DNA from 2 places in the Virgibacillus kekensis genome. Region 1 is predicted to be linked to the other one. Evidence: predicted binding sites of a transcription regulator. Region 1 holds the regulator's gene; the other holds the start of a gene.
What was found. Region 1 encodes LexA, which represses DNA repair genes until DNA is damaged. Its sites were predicted from a motif close to CGAACATATGTTCG; they were not measured.

Region 2: uvrB (excinuclease ABC subunit UvrB) is a predicted target of LexA. The motif match lies at 1,476-1,489, and genes of this name have one in related genera.

What each region holds. Positions count from the first base shown of each region.
Region 1 is NZ_JBHSFU010000003.1:359,377-363,499, reverse strand. Features, by position in the region: gene tkt (transketolase) at 1-97, opposite strand, end outside; gene ACFO3D_RS03215 (DUF896 domain-containing protein) at 191-424, opposite strand; gene ACFO3D_RS03210 (YneB family resolvase-like protein) at 574-1,212, opposite strand; gene lexA (transcriptional repressor LexA) at 1,500-2,123, shown strand; gene ACFO3D_RS03200 (YjcZ family sporulation protein) at 2,979-3,092, opposite strand; gene ACFO3D_RS03195 (hypothetical protein) at 3,548-3,763, shown strand.
Region 2 is NZ_JBHSFU010000004.1:57,607-61,729, forward strand. Features, by position in the region: gene uvrB (excinuclease ABC subunit UvrB) at 1-1,405, opposite strand, end outside; gene ACFO3D_RS04680 (FixH family protein) at 1,634-2,035, shown strand; gene ACFO3D_RS04685 (MGDG synthase family glycosyltransferase) at 2,334-3,434, opposite strand; gene ACFO3D_RS04690 (metallophosphoesterase) at 3,530-4,123, shown strand, end outside.

The DNA of each region.
Region 1 (4,123 bases):
TTGGCAGACCTGGGTGGCCTGAGTTTGCATTTTCAATTGCATCAATAGCCAATGTTCGGATTGTATTTACAGATAGTTCTTCGATTTTCTGAGACAAAATTATTCTCCTTTCGAGCTAAAAGTTGATAATATCCTTTTATATTCTATAATGAAACGCTAACTGTCACAAGCAATAACCGAAAACGTTTAATTAGTGTTTCTTATTGCGATCTTGTAGGTCCCGCACTTTCTTAGGGGTAACATCATTACCTTCACGGTCCATAACTGTCATGGATTTAAACTGATTTTTAAAAGATTTACGGACATTCTGAAGGTACTGTTTTCGCAATTCTTTTTGTTCTTCTTTTTCTTTTTCATCAAGACCATCATTTTTAGCTTTTTTAGCCAACTGATTTATCCTTTCCAGCTTCTCTTTGGAAATCATTAAAATACCTCCCGGATACCTTTTAAGCAAGGTCTCAAACCTTTTTATTGCACAGAGTCAGATAAATATACTTTTCAGTTCCTAATAGAAAAAAGCAAGAACAGCATACTGTTCTTGCTTTTTAATATTACTCTTCCTCGGATTTTGTTTCAAGTATTACGGAATTCCCGATATCTGCGATGAATTGTAGCCTTTGAAATATTGTATCCCAGCCCGTTCAGTGTCTTTGCTATCTCTTCAAACGTCATTTTATTTTGTCTCATTCGTATAACCTCTTCAATCGGAAAATCTTTCCGACCCCTGCCTGGTGCTTGTCCGCGATTAGAAAGATTTACACTGGGGTCATACCCTCTATCCATTGCTTTCCTCATGCCTCGCTTAATTTTTGTATTATGAATTTTACGTTGATATTCCTCAACAATCCCCACAATCTGCAAAACCATCGAATCCGATTCAGACATTTCCAGTTCTCCGTCCTCAAGCACTGTATAAATTTTTACATTTAATTTTTGGAGCTGATGAAACAATGCTATTTTTGTATTTCCCCTACCGAGCCTGGTTTCATCCTGGATAAGCAGGCAATCTGCTCTTTTTTCAGTAAAATGTTCTAGCATCCGGAAAATACCATCTCTGTCAATGTCATATCCACTTTCCTGTTCCTGGATACAGTCAACTACCGTAATATTATGTCTAGCAGCGAGTGCATTCAATTCCTCATACTGCCTTGATAATGATGTCTCCTGCTCTTTTTTGTCGGTACTTACCCGGCAATATATGACTGCGTTCATTTATACCGCTCCTCAATCTTTTATGCACTGGTTACCATGGAAAAATATAAAAATGCAAGCGCCAGTGCGAAAGCAACTAAGTAGAAAACGTCCGTTTTAGTAATTTTTTCAAACATATAAATCAGTCCTCCCTAAATTATAAGAACCCCTGTTCGATTTCTGTTACTTACTATTATATACGAACATATGGTCCTGTCAACAGTTTTCTCGAACGAATGTTTGCTTTTACTACCTGTAAATGGTAAACTATCATTAATAATAAATCCTATGCGCGAGGTGTTTGATAGATGAATAAACTTTCTAAACGGCAGGAAGCAATACTTGAATATATTAAAGATGAGGTTAATCAAAAGGGGTATCCGCCTTCGGTAAGAGAGATAGCAGAAGCTGTTGGCCTCGCCTCCAGTTCTACTGTACATGGCCATCTAGCCCGGCTTGAGAGTAAGGGATATATTCGCAGGGATCCTACCAAGCCTAGGGCTATCGAGGTGCTGGACCTTTCAGGAGAAAGCCATATTCCAAAAGAGGAAGCAAGATACGCTCCTGTCATAGGTAAAGTTACTGCTGGTATACCGATTACTGCCGTTGAAAATATAGAGGAATTTGTTCCGTTACCAAAATCGAGTGCCGGGCCAGATGATAATTTGTTTGTCCTGATCATTGAAGGTGAAAGTATGATAGAGGCAGGAATTCTGGATGGGGACATGGTAATTGTTAAGCAACAGAACACTGCACAGAACGGTGATATCGTCGTAGCAATGACTGATGAAGATGAAGCAACCGTTAAGCGTTTCTTTAAGGAGAAAGACCATATCCGTCTGCAACCGGAGAATGCTACGATGGAGCCGCTCATCTATCCGAATGTTACCATTCTGGGAAAAGTGATTGGTTTGTTTCGTACAATTCATTAATAAAATCCATAATAAAAGACTTCCATCATATAGTGACGGAAGTCTTTTTTGATTCCTATTAATAAGTGGACAGGTATTGTTCTCTTTCCCAAGGGTGAATGGTAGTTCTAATTCTATACTATGGTTTCAAGCGTTATCAAACGTAAATCAAAAACCGCTGTATAATAAGGAAGTTATTTTTCAGTTATCAAATAAAATAATCCATTATCATTATTGTTGGGGTGTTTGTGGGGTGTTCTGAGGGTGACCATCTCACCCTCCTTTACATCCCCTTACTTTATTCCTTCTCTTTGCTTAACTGTAGCGATCATGGCATTTTTCATATCATTACTATACCTAGGGTTGTTTCTGATTTCCTCGATTTCTTGTTCAATAGCCTCGGCCTTACTCACAGGGACTGGTTCCTTTTGCTTTTCTGGTTCAGTTTTACTAATAGTAGGGACAAAATGCGCTCTCATTTCTTCGATTGCCCGGGATGCGCGATCTGATGAGGAACGTGATTTATCTAGTAGATTAACTATTTCTGCAAAACCAAATAATAATACTCCACTAAATATGCCTCTCTCTAAAATGGTAAAAGAACACTATCCATGAAGTTTCAGTTACAGGTTCCATTTCTCCTAAATAATTTTCCTTCATGGTTGGAAGGGTTAGTGGTGAAAAAGTGTTCAATTCTATCAAGCAAAAACTGTTAAGTCTAATCTAGCAGTTACATTTTGGCAATCATTTTCATTGCGTGGCTGGGAGATTATATGTTTGGTCCATAAAAAAAAGCCCCCACCAATTAAGGCGGAGGAAAGGGGAGGTTTTTGAACAATTATGGGCTATTCAGGTTGGGGCAATTCCTTCTTGGGTTTAGTAGCCACCATAGCCACCCTTCTGAAAATTGGATCCTACAATAATCAGGAGGATAAACAGAACTACAAGCAGTACGAAACCATTGTCATCAAAAATGCCTCCGTGACTCATTCAATTCCACCTCCTTTTCCCTTTGTACAGTATTGTATGTTTTATAGCGGACATAGTTTGTTATGTATGCCTGATGAAAACCAAAACAGGCTTAAGCCTTTCGAATTTAACCACTCAACGTTTTTCATTTCTCCTTCCTTATTAGTAATTTCTTCGTAATGCAAATAGAACCACATAAAATTTAATTCATCCCTCTAGTCATCCCATTTGTAGGGTTTAAAATTTAAAATAAGTGACTTGAAAAATATGCTAATTAAAAAGAACACATGTCCAACCATCTTTTTATCTTTTGAATAATGCACTAGTAGGAAAGGTTAACTTTTTGACCTCTTTGTAAGAGGTCTTTTTTACGTTAAAGTGCTAAACAAATCGGGTATACTGTAAAATGGATTCCATAATTTTAATATAGAAAATTTATATGGTACACTCTTAAAAGTTTAAAGGAGTAGAGAAGAATGAACATTTTAGAAGCTGCAAACAGGAATGAACTTAACCTTGTTGAAGTAAGTATATTGCTTGAACTGGAAAAGCACTATCCACGCCCGGTTAAAGTTGAGGAAGTTAATAAAGATGAGCTAGTCCGAGAAAATATACATAACTTAATTCAAAAAGGGCTAGTAGAACAAAGATGGGATAAATATAGAATAGTGAAGAATGTTCCTGCCAATTAAGCTGAGGATTCTTGTATAAATTCAATTTAATTTACAGATACTTTTAGACGTGAAGCCAAATGATATACTCTTCTCTTTATTAACCCCTACCGATATGGCAGGGGTCTTTTTTTGTGCATATTCATTAGTTTATCGGCACATACTTAACGTACAGCAAGATTTACCTCCATGGTCTGGCCCCCTTATCCAGGGGCCTCCTTTTTTTGGTATATCTTTATATCTTTAGTGCATATACCTGTATAGGGGTCGACAACCCTACCTGACGTACATTGACCTCTTTATGAGGTCTTTTTTGTATATTGCGGACTTAGTTGTTCATACTATGCTTGTAGCTGTAAACTCCTATTGCTCATGGGCCTT
Region 2 (4,123 bases), on a different contig from region 1:
CTATCTCCTTTAAATAATCCGTTAAGTCCTCTGCCATTTTTTTCGTAAGTGTGGTGACGAGGATCCGCTCATTCTGCTCGGTTCGTTTATTGATTTCTTCTATCAGATTATCAATTTGCCCTTCAATCGGACGGACATCCACTACCGGATCAAGCAACCCTGTCGGACGGATAATCTGCTCGGTCATTTCCGGTGAATGCTCTCTTTCATACGGTCCTGGTGTTGCAGATACATAGACAAGCTGATTCGTCGCTTTCTCAAACTCATCAAACTTCAATGGACGGTTATCAAGCGCCGATGGCAGCCTGAAACCATGATCGACAAGTACTTGTTTCCTTGCTCGGTCCCCGTTGTACATACCTCGGATTTGCGGAAGGGTGGCATGAGACTCATCGACTATGACCAGAAAATCATCCGGGAAGAAATCCAGGAGTGTATACGGAGTTGCGCCTTCTTCACGAAATGTCAGATGCCGGGAATAGTTCTCGATTCCGGAACAAAAACCCATTTCCTTCATCATTTCAAGATCATAGTTGGTCCGCTGCTCAAGCCGCTGTGCTTCCAGCAGCTTATTCTGCTCACGAAGTTCCGCCAGCCGTTCTTCCAATTCTTTTTCGATATTTATAATAGCTTTTTTTAATTTCTCTTCACGGGTTACGAAGTGGGATGCTGGGAAAATAGCCACATGTTCACGGTCTCCTACTATTTCTCCGGTCAAGGCGTCCACTTCTCGAATACGGTCTATTTCATCACCAAAGAACTCCACCCGGATACAGTGTTCTTCATGGGAGGCCGGGATGATTTCGACAGAGTCGCCACGCACGCGGAAGGTTCCACGCTGAAAGTTAATGTCATTACGTGCATACTGAATGTCAACCAGGTCACGAAGCAGCTGGTCCCGGTCTTTTTCCATCCCCATTCTCAGTGACAGCACTTGACTTTTATATTCTTCAGGAGAGCCTAAACCGTAAATACATGACACACTGGCAACAATAAGCACATCGCGCCGTTCAAACAGCGCGGATGTTGCCGAGTGGCGAAGCTTATCAATCTCGTCATTAATACTGGCGTCTTTCTCGATGAATGTATCGGTTGAGGGGACATATGCTTCCGGCTGGTAATAGTCATAGTAACTGACAAAATACTCTACCGCATTATTTGGAAAAAATTCCTTAAATTCGCTATACAATTGTCCAGCGAGTGTCTTGTTGTGGGCAATAACCAACGTTGGACGATTAATTTCACGAACGACATTCGACATGGTGAATGTTTTTCCGGTCCCTGTAGCACCAAGTAAAGTCTGATGCCGCTGACCAGTATTAACTCGTTCCACGATTTCTTTAATTGCTTTTGGCTGGTCACCACTCGGTTCATACTGGGAAACCAGTTCAAATTGGTTTTTCAACACAAAAACCTCCGTTTATTACGATCTGTATATATTCTACCACAGATATGTATCCATTTTAACATATAAGCGAACAAATATTCGATACTTTTGCTTGCCTGATATTTATACATCTTACCCGTTTTACGTGAAGAAAAATCATTCACAAAGGTTTCACACGATAACATTGTTTTACGATAGTTTGTTAACTATAATGACATTAGATATGCCATGGAGAGGATTCTGACGATGAAGAAAGTAATATTGTTGCTTATTATGGCAGCATTTCTTGCCGGTTGTGGTGAAGAGGAAGACAGTAATGCATCAAACAACGAGACTGTTAGTGCTATAAATGCTGAACTGAAAGTCCCAGATAAAGCCGAGTTGAATGCTCCTCAAACATTTACTGTAACAGTTACCCAGGATGGCGAGCCTGTCGAAGATGCAGATGAGGTTGAATTTGAAATCTGGAAAGACGGCATGAAAGATGATAGTGAAATGATTGCGGCCGAACATACTGGAGACGGGAAGTACACCGTGGAGAAAAAATTTGAAGAAGCTGGTGTTTATCATGTTCAATCCCATGTGAGTGCCCGTGCAATGCATACGATGCCAAAGCAAGAAATTACCGTCGGCAATCCGCAAACATGAACAAAAGCGTAAGCGCCCTGCTTATCACCGTATGACCTGGACGGAATCGTATGAGATAAAGGAAGCACAATGAGCGAAGCGAATTGATGTTGACTTTCACCACAAGGGTATAAGTGCGACTAGGCCTCTGGTTTCACCAGTCGGCAAGTCTTCTTTATCGTAAGAAGAGGCCGGAAGGGCACTAGGTGATGGGCGCTGGAGCTGGACGTGGCTGTGTAAATCAAGAACTTTATGGAGCAAAACTTATACTTTCTTACCTCTAAATAAAGAGCTGACAGAAAACATTAGCTTCAACACGCTAGTGTTTTTTTCTGATCAGCTCCTCAATTACGCTATTCACTGGTCGGCTGTCCAGTTGTTCATGGTAGGCATCCAGATTGATTTTATGCTTCTTCCGCTCGGCTCGGTCTGTAAAAAAGCCTATAATCTGCTGTTCCAGTCCGGAATTCACTTCAACCATTCTCGCCAGACCAATCCGTGTAAGTTCTTCTGCATTAATCATTTCCTGTCCAGGTAATGGGTTGTACAGAAATACCGGCTTTCGTTTTATCAGGCATTCACTGACAGTCACCCCTCCAGGCTTTGTCAGAACCCCGTCCACACTGTCATAGATTTTGTTCAAATCCTGCTTGTTCTCAATGTACGGAAACGGTCTGATTGATGGATTTTCAGCGGATTTCAGCTGATTATACAACGCTGAATTTTTCCCGCAAAGGACAAGATAGTTAATTTTCCCCGACTGACACGCACGTACCAACTGATGGATCGCTCCCACCCCAAGACTGCCACCAGTAACCAGCACAGATAGCTTATCTCCGGTTTTTTTGTTTAGAGTTCGGGTATTAAATGCTGGATGGACAGGTATCCCTGTCATTACAATCCGTTCAGGAGGGACTCCTCTCTTCACTAAATGTTCTTTCATAGCTTCAGTAGCGACAAGATGATAATCAATTCCTTCAATTCCCCAAACTCTATTAATGAAAAAATCAGTATAGACATTCACCACTATGGCGTTTAATTGATTCTTTTTTTTCAGGACAGAGGCAATACTTGACGGCAGTGCATGCGTACAGAAAAGAATATGAGGGGACTGCACGCTTGTCAGCCGTTTAAAAAAATGGACAAATAATAATTCATAGAGATAGTGGCGTGATACTTTCGGTGAATTCCGATATGCTGCGAACTGGTAAATCCGGTCATATACACCCGGAAAGTGTCTGATCCATGTTAAATAAGCTGAAGAAACCACTTTCTCCATCGGACCGAAACTGTACGACAAAATATCAACTTTACTGCAATCCATATAGCGGTTACTCAATTCGATCAACGCATCCGCTACATGGTGATGCCCAGTGGGGATTTGCATGAAAGGTAGGAATAATGCTTTTTTCTGTGACATTTTTACCTCCGTCTGTCCTGATGCTGGTTCCATTTACCAATGATAGAGTCAATGTCTAAATGTTATAATGTATTATTGTGAGAGGAGAGATAACAATGGCTTTGCTACTGGCTTCTGCCCTGTTGCTTCTAGCTGGGACGATATTTTTTTACCGAGCATACCGAAATACCAGGGAAATACAGATAAATAAAATTAATGTTTCATCTAATAACGGCGAGCAATCCATGCTTTCCATTTTGCATCTTTCTGATCTTCATCTCGAAAATATCTCTGTCTCCCCTGAACAGCTTACCGAAAAAATAAAAGACGAACCAATCGATATGATTGCCCTGACCGGTGATTTTCTCGATCGAAAAAAAACGATTCCAAAACTGATTCCGTATTTAAAAGAACTCGTCAAAATTGAATCTCGTTATGGAATCTATGCTGTGCTGGGCAACCATGATTATGTGCTGGCAGATGATGACTTAAACAACCTGAAGTCTGTTCTGCAGGAATACAGAGTCCATGTTATGCAGAATGAGAGCAAGACAATTACTATAAATGGCAAACCCGTTAATATTATTGGTATTGATGACTATTACACCAATCGCAGCAATGTACCGCTTGCATTCAAAAAGACTGTCCCGGGGACCAACATTGTCCTGACACATGACCCCACAATTGTACTTGAAATGACTGAATACCGT